2 regions of the Streptomyces sp. NPDC002776 genome follow, and region 1 is predicted to be linked to the other one. Evidence: riboswitches for the same ligand, from Rfam matches in the RefSeq annotation. Region 1 holds a riboswitch; the other holds the start of a gene.
What was found. Region 1 has a riboswitch for cobalamin ahead of ACWD11_RS23675 ((2Fe-2S) ferredoxin domain-containing protein). Riboswitches for the same ligand answer to the same signal wherever they lie in the genome.
Positions count from the first base shown of each region.

Region 2: linked by a shared signal. The riboswitch ahead of ACWD11_RS00430 (ribonucleoside-diphosphate reductase subunit alpha) and the one ahead of ACWD11_RS23675 ((2Fe-2S) ferredoxin domain-containing protein) in region 1 are both predicted to bind cobalamin.

Region 1 is NZ_JBSFVG010000012.1:35,889-43,296, forward strand. It holds gene ACWD11_RS23665 (FecCD family ABC transporter permease) at 1-785, opposite strand, end outside; gene ACWD11_RS23670 (ABC transporter substrate-binding protein) at 791-1,780, opposite strand; gene ACWD11_RS23675 ((2Fe-2S) ferredoxin domain-containing protein) at 1,836-2,249, opposite strand; cobalamin riboswitch at 2,287-2,475, opposite strand; gene ACWD11_RS23680 (GNAT family N-acetyltransferase) at 2,492-3,028, shown strand; gene ACWD11_RS23685 (ABC transporter substrate-binding protein) at 3,118-4,626, shown strand; gene ACWD11_RS23690 (ABC transporter permease subunit) at 4,632-6,512, shown strand; gene ACWD11_RS23695 (MDR family MFS transporter) at 6,509-7,408, shown strand, end outside.
Region 2 is NZ_JBSFVG010000001.1:82,347-89,754, forward strand. It holds gene ACWD11_RS00405 (extracellular solute-binding protein) at 13-1,290, opposite strand; gene ACWD11_RS00410 (GntR family transcriptional regulator) at 1,599-2,363, shown strand; gene ACWD11_RS00415 (DUF3311 domain-containing protein) at 2,929-3,183, shown strand; gene mctP (monocarboxylate uptake permease MctP) at 3,180-4,775, shown strand; gene ACWD11_RS00425 (GNAT family N-acetyltransferase) at 4,849-5,355, shown strand; cobalamin riboswitch at 5,408-5,532, shown strand; gene ACWD11_RS00430 (ribonucleoside-diphosphate reductase subunit alpha) at 5,655-7,408, shown strand, end outside.

The sequences.
Region 1 (7,408 bases):
CGGCTCACCCCGAGCAGGACGGCCGTACCGATCAGGACCACGGCGGCCGGGATCCACACGATCGTCCAGGTGGTACCGGCCAGTCCGCCGAGCATCCAGCGCATCGCCGACTGCGTCTTGTGGGGGTCGTTGGAGGTGACCACGAGGAAACTCGCCACCGCCGACAGCACCTCGGCCATCGCCACGCCCGCCAGGACCAGCCGTACGGTGGTCATCCGTCCGCCGGAGCGGGCCAGGAAGTACACCGCGACCAGGGCCGCCAGCGCGCCGCAGAACGCCGCCAGCGGCAGCGAGAAGGCTCCGAACAGCGTGACGTTGAGGACGAGGACCAGGACCGCGCCGACGCTCGCGCCCGACGACACTCCCAGCAGCATCGGGTCGGCGAGCGGGTTGCGGATCAGTGCCTGCAACGCCATGCCCGCCACCGTCAGGCCGGCTCCCACCACCGCGCACAGCAGTACGCGGGGCAGCCGGACGTCGGTGACGATCGTCTCCCGTACCGGGGGCCACGTCTCATCGGCGAGGGCGGGGTGCAGGTGGTGGAGCAGGATGCCCCACACCTCGTCGGCCGGGATCGTGACCGAACCGGCCGCGATCCCGAACGTCGCCGCCACCGCCACCAAGGCGGCGAGCCCGGCCAGCACCAGGGCGTAAGGGAGCCTGCGGCGGCCGGTGACGGCCTGCGCGGTCCCGGTCCTGGCAGAGCCCTTGCCGACCGTGTCGGCGGTTACCGGCGTCCTGCCCGTTGCGACGGCGTCGGTGCCGGCGGCGGCCGGTTCGCTCACGCCGGTCACCGGAAGCGGTCCGGGTGGAGCTGACGGGCCAGCGACGCAACGGCCGCGGGCACCCGTACGCCCACGACGGTGGAGGACAGCGGCAGCACCGCGAACCGCCGGTTCTTGATGGCGGGCACGTCCTTCAGCGCCGGATTGGCGAGCAGGAACTCCTTCTTCTTCGCCACGCTCTGGTCGCCGTAGTCGTAGATGACGATGACCTCGGGCGCCCGCTCGGCCACCTGCTCGAACGACACGTCACCGAACGGCTTGTCGAGGTCGGCGAAGAGGTTGACGCCTCCGGCGCGCTCGATCATGTCGTTGCCGATGCCCGCGCCGCCCGCGGTGAAGGCGCTCTTGTCGCCGCTGTCGTAGACGAACAGCTTTACCGGCTCCGCTCCGTCGAGTTTGCTGTCCACCTCCTCCAGGGTGGTGTGCAGCCGTTCGATCTGCCGTTCTGCCCGCTCGGGGACGCCGAAGACCTTGGCGACCTCGCGGATCTCCTTGTCCATCGCGGTCATCGTCACCGGCCCGGCCGGGCATTCCTCGATGTTGAGGCGGGTGTTGATGCCGGCCTGGGTGAAGGCGTCACGGGAGCGGCCCTCCTTCTCGTCGAAGGTGGAGGCCCAGCCGCCGTAGACGAAGTCGGGCTCGGCGGCCAACAGCGTCTCGTACGACGGGTACTGCTCCGACAGCACCTTGACCTTGTCGTAGGCGGCCCGGTACTCGGGGAGGATCGCGTCGTCGAGGTAGCCCGTGCCGACCATCGACTTCTCCAGCCCGAGCGCCAGCATCACCTCGGTCGCGTGCTGGTTCAAGGACACCGCGCGCTGCGGCGGGCGCTGAAACGTCGTTGTCACCCCGCAGTTGGACACGGTGACCGGGAATCCCTTCACGGCCGGTCCGTCGGAGCCCCGGGCGTTGTCCTGGGCGTTTGCACCGCAACTGGTGATGAGCACAGCGGTGGCCGTGGCCAGCAAGGGGGACAGCAGACGTCTGCCCGTCATGGGGAAGGTCCTCTCGTACGGGTGCTACGGACGGTCGGCGCGCAGGCTGCCGGTCTCAGCGGGCCGCGCGGCGCCGGGGCGGGGTGAAGGCGTAGAGGTCGAGGATCTCGGGCCGGGCAGCGATGCCGTGGCCGCCCGCGCTCGCCCAGGCGGCGATGTCCTCGGTCGCGGCGGGGTCGTTGACCAGGCCCAGCCGGACCGGCCGCGCCCCGGCGGTCCGTCCGGCGGAGGAGGGCTGCACGACGATCACGTTGGCCTGATCGCACACATCCAGGCAGGCGGAGACGCGTACGGGAGCGACCTCGCCCAGGCGCGCGGTCTGCGCGGTGTGATCGACGCCGGTCACCTCGGGACTGCCGCAGCAGCAGTCCCGGCACACAACGACCCGGCACGGCACCGGAGTTACCGGTCTTGTACCGACTGCGCCCACTGGGCTGCCGTACGCCTCCTCGGCCGGCCTCACGGGCATGCCGAACCACCCTCCTCCGAGAAATCCGCCCCGGGTTCGTCGAGGAGGCGACCGCGTGAGTCTCCTGGCTCTCGGGTCGAAGCGCGTCCCGGCCTTCCCACCCGGCTTGGGGCAGTGGCCTGTTCGGGACTGGCTCGCCGATCACAGTGGCGGGACCGCGCCGGATTCACACCGGCTTCCTCGTCCGCCGTCGCCTTGTCGCCGGACATCATCGCACAGGGCTACCTGCATATGATGCGCAGATGCAGAACTATCGCATCAGGGCCGCCATGGCCGCCGACCTCGACGAGGCGCGGGCGGTGATGCTCGACACCGTCTACCGCGACTTCGGCACCGGCTACGTGCCGCGCTGGCACGCCGACATCATCGATCCGGGGTCGTTCTACGTCGCCCCGCCCCGGCACACCCTGCTGGTCGCCGTCGACGAGGAGGACGGGACGGTGGCCGCGACGGCCGCGCTCGACGCGCGGGGGCCGGTCCATCCGCCGAACCCGCGGTGGCTGGCCGAGCGGTACCCGTCGGGTGAGACCGCGCAGCTGCGGCGCGTGTACACGCGCCCGGAGCACCGGCGGCGCGGGCTGGCCCGGCAACTGGTGACAGAGCTGCTGGACTTCGCGCGGACGGACGGCGGTTACCGGTCCGTGTACCTGCACACCGACCCGCACTCCCCCGGCGCGATGGGTCTGTGGCGGACGCTGGGCAAGGCCGTCTGCGACGAGAGGGAGGACCTGCCCGGCGGCGGCAACGGCGTGGTGCACTTCGAGATCCCGCTTGCTTAAATGAAAATCATATTCATATGATGCTGGTCGATGTCGGCCGACCGACCCGTACGGGAACGTCCGCCCTATGGAAAGTCAGAACGAGGACCATGAGATCTCCCCGCCGTCGACTCATAGCCGGCCTGCTGCTCGCCCCCGTGCTCTCCGGCTGCTTCGCCTCCACTGACGACGACTCGTCCTCGGACTCCTCCGGCTCGGGTGAGGCCGGGCGCCTGCGGGTGGCATTCGCCTTCCAGCCGACGGAGAACTACTCGCCGTACGGCGGCCAGGACACCTTCATCCTGTCCCGGCTCGGTGTGAGCGAAGGGCTGACCCGGCTGGACGCCAACGGCACCGCGGCCCCCGCGCTCGCCGAGTCGTGGAGCAGCCAACAGGGCGGAAAAAGCTGGGTGTTCACGCTGAGGGACGCCACCTTCCAGGACGGCAGTGAGGTCACCGCGAAGGCCGTCGCCTCCGCCCTCACCCACGCCGCCGCTGCCGACCCGGCGCCGACCGCGATCTCCGGCGTGAAGCTGACCGCCGAGGCCGTCGGGGAGGACCAGGTCAAGGTCGGCACGGGCGAGGCCGACCCGGTGCTGCCGCTGCGGCTGACCAACCCCAGCCTGGCGGTGTTCTCCCCCAAGGCGTACGGCAAGGACGGCAAGGTGAACCCGGCCGGCACCGCCACCGGCCCCTTCGAACTCACCCGGACCACCGGGGACACGGCAGCCGCCCTGGACCGCTACGACGACTACTGGGGCGGGCGCGCCCAGGCGTCCGGCATCGACGCGAAGTTCGTCTCGGACGGCACCGCCCGCGCCAACGCGCTGCGCACCGGGGACGTGGACATCGCCGAGGCTCTGCCCGTCGCGCAGGTCGCCTCCCTGGACACGGACACCGTCCACGAGATCAACACCGCGCGGAACACCAGCCTGTACCTCAACACCCAGCGAGGTGCCTTCGAGGACGCGGGGCTGCGGGCCGCCGCGCGCGAGGCGATCGACACCTCCGCCGTCGCCAAGGGCGTGTACGAGGGGCACGCCGAGCCCGCCCAGGGCATCTACGGCCCCGCCCTGACCTGGACCGCGGGCAAGAGGACCGAGCCGACCGGCCGGGCCGAGGCCACCGACCCGGACGGCAAGCCCCTCACCATCGCCACCTACAACGACCGGGCCGAGCTGCCCGAGACCGCCCAGGTGCTCCAACAGCAGCTCCAGAAGGCCGGGTTCACGGTGAAGCTGGAGGTGCGCAGCTACGCACGCCTCGAAAGCGACCTGCTGGCGAAGAAGTTCGACGCCGCCGTCGCCTCCCGCAACATGATGCTCGACACCGGCGACCCGGTCACCGTCCTGGCCGGCGACTTCACCTGCGACGGCAGCTACAACCTGTCGTTCCTGTGCGACAAGGACGTCGACCGGCTGGTCGAGAAGGCCCGGGCCGAGGCCGATCCGGGCAGACGGCAGGACGCCGCGATGAAGGCGGAGGCCGCGATCATCGGCACCGACGCGGTGATCCCGCTGGTGCACCTGAAGGTCGTCACCGGCCTCGGTGCGTCCGTCCAGGGCGCGCTGCTCGACCCCTACGAGCGGCAGTTCGTCGGCACCGGGACCCGGCGCTGAACCCCTTGGCCAGGCCCCTTGCCGCCGCCCTGCGCACGCTCGCGCGGGGCGGCGGCCTCACCCTGCTGTGGCGGGCCCTTCTGACGGGCGCCCTGGTGTGCGCGATCGGCCTGCTGCCGTGGCTGTCGCGCACCGACCCGGCGCTGACCGTGCTCAAGGCCCGCTCGGCGGAGCGCGACCCCACCCCGGAGACGCTGCGGGCCATCCGGGACGAACTCGGCCTGGACGACGGCCCGGTGACACTGCTCGGCCGCTGGCTGGGCGGTCTGCTGCGCGGGGACGCGGGCCGGTCCTGGGTGTCGGACACCGAGGTGCTGCCCGCCGCCACGCAGGCCCTCGGCGCCTCCCTGCTGCTGATGGCGGGGGCCGTCGTCATCGCCCTGGTCACGGTCGCGGCGGTGTGCGCCCGCACCCTGTGGCTCGGCTCGCGGCGCCGCCTCGGCACCCGCGGCCCCGGCGGTACCGGATCGGCGGTGCTGGCCGCGCTCCCGGAGTTCCTCATCGCCTCTGTGCTGGCCTCGGTCGTCGGCGTACAGCTGGGCTGGCTGCCCGCCCTCGGCTGGTACGGCCCCCAGTGGATGATCCTGCCCTCGCTCGCCCTCGGCCTGCCCGCCGGAGCCGTCCTCGGGCGGATGCTGGACGACCTGCTGCCCGCGGCGTTCACCGAACCGTGGGCGCTGGCCGCCGCCGCGCGCGGCATACCGCCGGGTTCCGTCGCGCGGCAGGCACTGCGCCGGTGTGCGCCGGGACTGCTGCCCAACGCGGGACTGTTCGTGGTCGGCCTGACCGGCGGCTCGGTCGCCGTCGAGCAGATCTTCGACATCCCGGGACTCGGCCGGCTCACCCTGCGCGCGGCGCTCGCCCAGGACCTGCCCGTCCTGCAGACCGGCACACTCGCGCTCGTCGCGCTCGCGGCAGCGGCGGCTGTGCTGGCCCGGCTCGGCGTGCGACGGCTGATCGGGCCGGCACTGCGCGACGGCGCCCTGCACTCCCTGCACCGGCCCACCCCGCCCGCCGCACGCGTCGTACCCGTCGTCTACGCACTGCTGCTCGCCGGCGTCATCGGCCTCGGCCTGCCCCGCGACCCGCTCGCCCTGGACACGACCGCCAAACTCCAATCCTCTTCCGTCACCCACCCCTTCGGCACCGACGCGCTCGGCCGTGACGTCCTCGCCCGCGTCGCGCACGGCGCACTCGACACCCTCGGCACCGCCCTCGCGGTCGCCGCCGCCGCTCTGCTGACCGGCATGCTGCTGGGCCTGCTGCCCCGCCTGTCCGGCCCCCTGGTCGACACCGTCAACGCCGTACCGCCGGTGCTGGCCGCCCTTCTCGTCACCGGCATCGCGGGCAGCGGCCCCTGGACACCCGCCCTCGCCATCGCCGTCGTCGCCTGGTCCTCGCTGGCCACCCACTTCTCCGCCCTCCTGCGACAGGAGCGCGCCACCCTCCACCTGACCGCCACCCGCGCTCTCGGCGCCGGCCGCTGGTACCTGCTCCGGCATGAACTGCTCCCCGCCGTCCTGCCACCCGTCGTCCGCCACGCCCTGCTCCGGCTGCCCGGCATCGCCCTGAGCCTCGCTGCCCTCGGCTTCCTCGGCCTCGGCTCCCAGCCACCCTCCCCCGAGTGGGGCCTGCTGCTCGCCGAGAACCAGCCGTACGCCGAACGCGCCCCCTGGGCCGTCCTCGCCCCCGCCGCCGCCCTCGCCCTCCTCGGCGCACTTGCCGTGACCGCGGCGGGCGGGGTGCGTCTGTCCCGGCACAACCCGCCTCGCCCGCCGCGCTCCCGGCCTGACCCTCCCGCCCCCTCGGTCACGTCGAGCACCCGGCCGCCGCGTGCCGACACCCCCCTCATCGCCGTATCCGCCTCCCCCACAGAAACCCCATGACCAACCTGCTCCCCCGCACACACCCCCGCCGTCCGGCCGCGAAGCCTCCGCGCGAGCGGACCTGGAAGCACCTCTCCCCACTGCTGCGGCTGCTGATCCTGACCCAACTCGCCTTCAACGTCGGCTTCTACGCCGTCCTGCCGTTCCTCGCCGCACACCTCGGCACCGCCATCGGCATGGCGGGCTGGATGGTCGGCTTCGTCCTCGGACTGCGCACCTTCAGCCAGCAGGGCCTGTTCGTGGTCGGCGGCTGGCTCGTCGACCGCTACGGCGTACGCCCGGTCGTCCTCGCCGGGTGCCTGCTGCGCATCGCCGGGTTCGCCTGGCTCGGATACGCGCAACAGACCTGGGCGGTGATCGCAGCGGTGCTGCTGATCGGATTCGCCGCCGCGCTGTTCTCCCCGGCCGTGGAGTCGGAGGTCGCCCGGCAGGCCGTGGCATGGGAGGCGGAGGGCCACGGCCCGCGTACCCGCGTGCTGGCCCTGTTCTCCGCCGCCGGACAGGCGGGAGCCTTCGTCGGACCGCTGCTCGGCGCCCTGCTCCTCGCCGTGGACTTCCGTACCGCCTGCCTCGCCGGGGCCGGCGTCTTCGTACTCGTCCTCACCGGGCACGTGCGGCTGATGCCGCAGCACATACCGGGCCGGACCCGCACCCTGGAGCGGGGCGGGCTGCGCACGCTGCTGCGCAACCGCCGCTTCCTCGCCCTGTGTTGCGCCTACGGCACCTACCTGCTCGCCTACAACCAGCTCTATCTCGCCCTGCCCGACGAGGTGCAGCGTGCGACGGGCTCGCAGTCGGCCCTGTCCTGGCTGTTCGCCCTCTCCTCTCTCCTGATCGTCTTCGCTCAACTCCCCCTCACCCGCTGGGCCGGTGACCGGCTCGACCTGCGCCGCTCC
Region 2 (7,408 bases), on a different contig from region 1:
GGCCCGGCGCGTCTACTGCTGCTGCGACAGACGCTTGTTGAACTCCTCCTCGACCTGGGCTGCCGCCTCGGCCGGGGACTTTCCGTTCAGCACGGCGGTCATGTAGGTCTTGATCGGGTTGGGCGCGTTCTCGACGGCGGCCCATTCGGCGATCAGCGGCGTGGTGCCACCGCCCGCGGCGGCCGGCGCGGCGGCCTCGGCGACGACGTTGCCCTCGAGGTTGCTCTGCAGCGACTCCTTGTTGGGGATGACGCCGTTGAGCTTGGCGAGCTGGCCCTCGTGCTTGTCGGACAGCGCGATCCGCAGGAACTCCTTGGCCAGTTCCTGCTTCTTGCTGCCCGCGGCGACGGCGAGGTTGGAGCCGCCGAGGAAGACGCCCTCGGGCTTGTCGGCCGTGGGACCGGGGATGGTGAAGTAGCCGATCTCCTTCTCGATCTTCGGGTTGGCCTCGATGGCGATGCCGGCTTCCCAGCCCATGCCGATGAAGGCGCCGACGTTGCCCTTGCCGAAGACCTCGCCCTGCTGCGGGGTGGCCTCGTCCTTGTCCTTGGGGGCCTCGGAGAGGGACTGGAACTTCTTGTACGTCTCCATGGCGGCGGCGACCTTGGGGTCGTCGAGGTTGGAGACGTACTTGTCGCCGTCCTTCTTCACCAGTTCGGCACCCTCACCGATGGTGAGGCCGACGAAGTGGTACCAGTTCTGGCCGGGCAGGTAGATCGGCTCGGCGTCGGTCTTCTCGCCGATCGTCTTCAGGTCCTTGTAGAACTCGTCGCGGGTCTTGGGGGTGTCCTTGATGCCCGCGTCGGCCCAGACGCTCTTGTTGTAGAGGACGACACGGTTGGCGAAGTACCAGGGCGCCGCGTACTGCTTGCCCTCGAAGACCGAAGAGTTGTTCAGCGACTCGGTCCACTCGGCGCCGATCTCGGCCTTCAGGTCGGCCAGGTCGGCGAGGCCGCCGGTCTTGGCGTAGGCCGGGGTCTGGGTGTTGCCGATCTCGAAGACGTCCGGCGGGTTCTCCTCCGACAGGGCGGTGGTGAGCTTCTGCTGGATGCCGTTCCACTGCTGGATCTCGAACTTGACCTTCGCCTTGGTCTTCTTCTCGAAGGCGGCGGCAACGTCCTTCTGCCACTGGTCGGGGGAGGAACCGTCCATCACCCAGACGGTGAGGGTCTGGCCCGCGTAACCGTCCGCGCCGGCCTTGCCGCCCTCGTCGCCGTCGTCGCCCCCGCACGCCGCGATGGAGACCATCATTGCCGCGACACCGATCGCGGATATCAGCTTGCGCTTCACGCCACCCTCCTCAGGGATGCCCATGAACCCCCCGCCCATGGGCCGGGACCTGGACCAATGGTGTAGACCAGTACCCGGAGCTTGGACCAGACCAAAAATCCTGTCAAGGGGGCCGGAACCCGCTCTGACCAGCCGTTATGTGACCTACATATGCAGGAACCTTTAAGTAAGAAGGCAGCGAAAACACCGGCGCCGGAGTACTCTCGTCCGCTAGACCACTTGGCTCTATGGACTAGACCAAAAGTGGTGGTGAGGGTATACAGAGGGGATCACGAGGTGAGCCGCATCCGGAGCCGGGAAGGCAGAGCATGAGCACCGACGTCAGCAGTGCGGAGAACGAGGTTGGGGCGACCGTCCGTACCGCGCGCGTGCCCAAGTACTACCGCTTGAAGAAGCATCTGCTGGACATGACGGAGACACAGGCGCCGGGCACCCCCGTCCCGCCCGAGCGCACGCTGGCGGCGGAGTTCGACACCTCCCGCACGACGGTGCGTCAGGCCCTGCAGGAACTGGTCGTCGAGGGCCGCCTGGAGCGGATCCAGGGCAAGGGCACCTTCGTCGCCAAGCCGAAGGTCTCCCAGGCGCTCCAACTCACCTCGTACACCGAGGACATGCGCGCCCAGGGCCTCGAACCGACCTCGCAGCTGCTGGACATCGGCTACATCACCGCCGACGACCGCCTCGCCGGTCTGCTCGACATCACCGCGGGCGGGCGTGTGCTGCGCATCGAGCGCCTGCGCATGGCCAACGGCGAGCCGATGGCGATCGAGACGACCCACCTGAGCGCCAAGCGCTTCCCGGCACTCCGGCGCAGCCTGGTGAAGTACACGTCCCTCTACACCGCGTTGGCCGAGGTCTACGACGTCCATCTCGCCGAGGCCGAGGAGACCATCGAGACCTCGCTGGCCACACCCCGCGAGGCGGGCCTGCTCGGCACGGACGTGGGCCTGCCGATGCTGATGCTCTCCCGCCACTCCCTGGCCCGGGACGGCCGGCCGGTGGAGTGGGTGCGGTCGGTGTACCGGGGCGACCGCTACAAGTTCGTGGCGAGGCTGAAGCGGCCGCAGGAGTAGTGCCGTCGCGAGGCTGAAGCGGCCGCAGGAGTGAGCCCGGGCGGCAGCGGCGTCGGCCGGGGGCTGGGGGTCGCCCCCGGGACAACACAGCGTGGCGAGGCTGAGCGGCCGTAGTAATAAGCCGGTTGAAGCTTCGACCGAGTCAGCGCCCGCGGTACAGCGCCCCTTCCCCTGCGGCACTACGGTCCTCCCCGTCATCGCATGGACGGGAGGTCGACCCGGTGCGCACCGCGAACACTCGAACCATCGTCATGGACCCTCGTCGGACTGGTCGGCGCCACCGGCTGGGCGGTACTCGCGCCGGCCCGCGGGGCGGACGTCTCCGCCGCCTGGATGATCGCCGCGGCCCTCGGCTCGATCGTCGCCCCGGCCGGGCTGTTCCCGCCGCCGCTCCTTCGAGCGGATGCGGACGGACCGGCAGGAGTCGGACCCGCGCCAGGGTTTCCGGTGCTGCTGAGGCCAGTTGGCCGGACCGATATACGGACGAGGGGTTCCGTTTCTGCGACACCGTGACCTAGATTGCCTGCGCGTTTTCAGGTGATCAGCGAGGGGACGGAGCCGTCAGATGTCACAAGCCCCAGAGGCGAGCGGAGAGCCGGTGGTGACGCCCGCGCGCGTCGTCATCGCCCTCTGCCTGTTCGCGCCCTTCGTGGCGATGCTGTGGGTCGGGTCGTACGCGAAAACCGACCCGGCCTTCATCGGCATCCCGTTCTTCTACTGGTACCAGATGGCCTGGGTGGTCCTGTCGACCGCGCTGACGATGGTCGCGTACAAGCTGTGGCAGCGTGACCAGCGCGCACGTCGTGGAGGCGGCAAGTGAACGACGGCGTGAACGGCGTCGCACTCGCCGTCTTCATCTTCTTCTTCCTGGCCGTCACGGTCATGGGCTTCCTCGCCGCGCGCTGGCGCAAGGCCGAGAACGAGCACAGCCTCGACGAATGGGGCCTGGGCGGACGGTCGTTCGGCACCTGGGTCACCTGGTTCCTGCTCGGCGGCGACCTGTACACGGCGTACACCTTCGTGGCGGTCCCGGCGGCGATCTACGCGGCCGGCGCGGCGGGCTTCTTCGCTGTGCCGTACACGATCCTGGTCTACCCGCTGATCTTCACGTTCCTGCCCCGCCTGTGGTCGGTCTCCCACAAGCACGGGTACGTGACGACGTCGGACTTCGTGCGCGGCCGCTTCGGCTCCAAGGGCCTGTCGCTGGCGGTGGCCCTGACCGGCATCCTCGCCACCATGCCGTACATCGCGCTGCAACTCGTCGGCATCCAGGCGGTGCTGGACGTGATGGGCGTCGGCGGCGGGGAGGACACCAACTGGTTCATCAAGGACCTGCCGCTGCTGATCGCGTTCGGTGTGCTGGCCGCGTACACCTACTCCTCGGGGCTGCGCGCCCCGGCGCTGATCGCCTTCGTCAAGGACACCCTGATCTACCTGGTGATCGCGGTGGCGATCATCTACATCCCGATCAAGCTGGGCGGGTTCGACGACATCTTCGCCGACGCGGGCGAGAAGTTCACCACCACCGGGGTGGGCGGTCTCGTCCCACCGGAGGCCGGCCAGTGGACGTACGCCACCCTGGCGCTGGGCTCGGCGCTGGCGCTGTTCATGTACCCGCACTCGATCACCGCGACCCTCTCCTCCGGGAGCCGTGAGGTGATCCGCCGCAACACCACGATCCTGCCGCTGTACTCGCTGATGCTCGGTCTGCTCGCGCTGCTCGGCTTCATGGCGATCGCGGCCGGGGTGAAGGTGGACAACGGCCAGCTGGCGATCCCGCAGCTGTTCGAGAACATGTTCCCGGACTGGTTCGCGGGCGTGGCCTTCGCGGCGATCGGCATCGGCGCCCTGGTGCCGGCGGCCATCATGTCCATCGCGGCGGCGAACCTCTTCACCCGCAACATCTACAAGGACTTCATCAGGCCGGACGCCACCCCGCAGCAGGAGACCAAGGTCTCCAAGATCGTGTCCCTGCTGGTGAAGGTGGGCGCGCTGGCCTTCGTCCTGACGATGGACAAGACGGTCGCCATCAACTTCCAGCTGCTGGGCGGCATCTGGATCCTGCAGACCTTCCCGGCCCTGGTCGGCGGCCTGTTCACCCGCTGGTTCCACCGCTGGGCGCTGCTCGGCGGCTGGGCGGTCGGCATGCTCTACGGCACGGTGGCGGCGTACGGTGTCGCCTCGCCGACGCAGAAGCACTTCGGCGGCTCGTCGAAGGAGATCCCCGGCATCGGGGAGATCGGCTACATCGGCCTGACGGCGTTCGTGCTGAACCTGGTCGTCACCGTGGTCCTGACCTTCGTCCTGAGGGCGGCGAAGGCCCCCGAGGGCATCGACGAAACGAGCCCCGAGGACTACACGGCGGACGCGGGCGATCCGGGCGTGCAGAAGGAACTGAAGCCGATTCCCTGACCGGGAACCCCACCCGCAGCGGGCCGCCGAAATGCAGGACATCGGCGGCCCGTCGTCGTCCACACTCGACCGCATGGACTTCCAGATCCGGCCGGTGGAACCCGCCGAACACGACGAACTGGGCGAGATCACCGCCCGCGCCTACCTCCAGGACGGCCTCCTCACCTTCGGCGAGGCCGACTGGTACCTCGGCGAACTCCGCGATGTCGCCAAGCGGGCGGCGGCCGCCGAGGTCCTGGTGGCCGTGGAGTGCGACCGGCTCCTCGGCGGCGTCACCTTCGTGCCGGCCGGCGGCCCCATGGCCGATCTCGCCCGCCCCGGGGAGGCGGAGATCCGCATGCTGGCGGTGGCGCACGCGGCCCGCGGCCGGGGCGTGGGAGAAGCCCTCGTGCGCGCCTGCGTCGACCGGGCGCGCACGACGACGGGGTGCACGGGCATCGTCCTGTCCACCCAGGCCCTGATGCACACCGCCCACCGCATCTACGAGCGCCTCGGCTTCCGGCGCGCCCCGGAACGCGACTGGAACCCCATCCCGGAGCACGGCGACTTCACTCTCCTCACCTATGAGTTGACGCTCTGAAGCCGACGCGACACAACATCTGGGGGTGACATCGCGGGGCGGCACAAGATGTATGCTCGTGCTCGCTGTCGCCGCAGGGGAATCCGGTGCGAATCCGGAACTGTCCCGCAACGGTGTACTTGGGCACATCTGTGCCCGATCGTCAGTCCGAGGACCTGCCGACAGCGCACCCGGCCGTCCGGTCCGGGTGCCAGACGTCCGGGCCTCGGGGAATGGGCCGGTGGACGCGACGCCGCGTGCGCTCGTGAGCTGCCTCCTGCCCTCCGCAAGGCCCCGTGCCGAGCGAGGGAGAGCCCCCAGTGACCATCGCGCCAGCCGACCCGGCTTCAGCTTCAGCCGCCCAGGTGGAGACCGACGGTCCCGGAACCGCGCTGCTGCGGACCCTGACCGAGCTGACCGCCGACCTCCCCGACGCCGACCCCGGCCGGGTCGCCGCCGCCGCGCTGCGCGGCCGGTCCGCCCGCGCGGACGAGGCGGAGTTGCGCGAGCTGGCCACCGAGGCGGCGGCCGGGCTCATCTCCGAGGACCCCGCCTACTCCCGGCTGGCCGCCCGGCTGCTCACCCTCGGCATCCGCGAGGAGGCCGCCTCCCAGGGCGTCACGTCCTTCACCGGGTCGGTCGCGGTCGGCCACCGGGAGGGACTCATCGCCGACCGGACCGCGGAGTTCGTACGGATCCACGCCGAGCGCCTGGACGCGCTGGTCGACCCGGGCGCCGACGACCGCTTCGGTTACTTCGGACTGCGCACCCTGCACAGCCGGTACCTCCTGCGGCACCCCCTCACCCGCAAGGTCGTCGAGACCCCCCAGCACTTCCTGCTCCGCGTCGCCGCCGGTCTCGCCGAGGACGACACCGTCCGCGCGCTGGACGAAGTCGCCGCGCTCTACCGGCTCATGAGCCGTCTCGACTACCTCCCCTCCTCCCCCACGCTCTTCAACTCCGGCACCCGGCACCCCCAGATGTCGTCCTGCTACCTCCTCGACTCCCCCAAGGACGAGCTGGACTCCATCTACGACCGCTACCACCAGGTCGCCCGGCTCTCCAAGCACGCCGGCGGCATCGGGCTGTCGTACTCCCGCATCCGCGCCCGGGGTTCGCTGATCCGCGGCACCAACGGGCACTCCAACGGCATCGTCCCGTTCCTGAAGACCCTCGACGCCTCCGTCGCCGCCGTGAACCAGGGCGGCCGCCGCAAGGGAGCCGCCGCGGTCTACCTGGAGACCTGGCACTCCGACATCGAGGAGTTCCTGGAGCTGCGCGACAACACCGGCGAGGACGCCCGCCGTACGCACAACCTCAACCTCGCGCACTGGGTGCCGGACGAGTTCATGCGCCGGGTGAACGCCGACGAGCCGTGGAGCCTGTTCTCCCCCGCCGACGTGCCCGAGCTGGTCGACCTGTGGGGCGAGGAGTTCGACGCGGCGTACCGCAAGGCGGAGGCCGGCGGGCTCGCCCGCCGGACCATCCCCGCCCGTGACCTGTACGGCCGCATGATGCGCACCCTCGCGCAGACCGGCAACGGCTGGATGACCTTCAAGGACGCCGCCAACCGCACCGCCAACCAGACCGCCCTGCCGGGCCATGTGGTCCACTCCTCCAACCTCTGCACCGAGATCCTGGAGGTCACCGACGACGGGGAGACCGCGGTCTGCAACCTGGGGTCGGTGAACCTCGGTGCCTTCGTCGACCAGGGCGGCATCGACTGGGAACGCCTGGACGAGACGGTCCGTACGGCCGTCACCTTCCTCGACCGGGTCGTCGACATCAACTTCTACCCGACCGAGCAGGCGGGCCGCTCCAACGCCAAGTGGCGCCCCGTGGGCCTGGGCGCGATGGGCCTGCAGGACGTCTTCTTCAAGCTGCGGCTGCCCTTCGACTCGCCGGAGGCCAAGGCGCTCTCCACCCGGATCGCCGAGCGCGTGATGCTCGCCGCCTACGAGGCCTCCGCCGACCTCGCCGAGCGCAACGGCCCGCTGCCGGCCTGGGAGAAGACCCGTACCGCGCGGGGCGTCCTGCACCCCGACCACTACGACACCGAACTCACCTGGCCCGA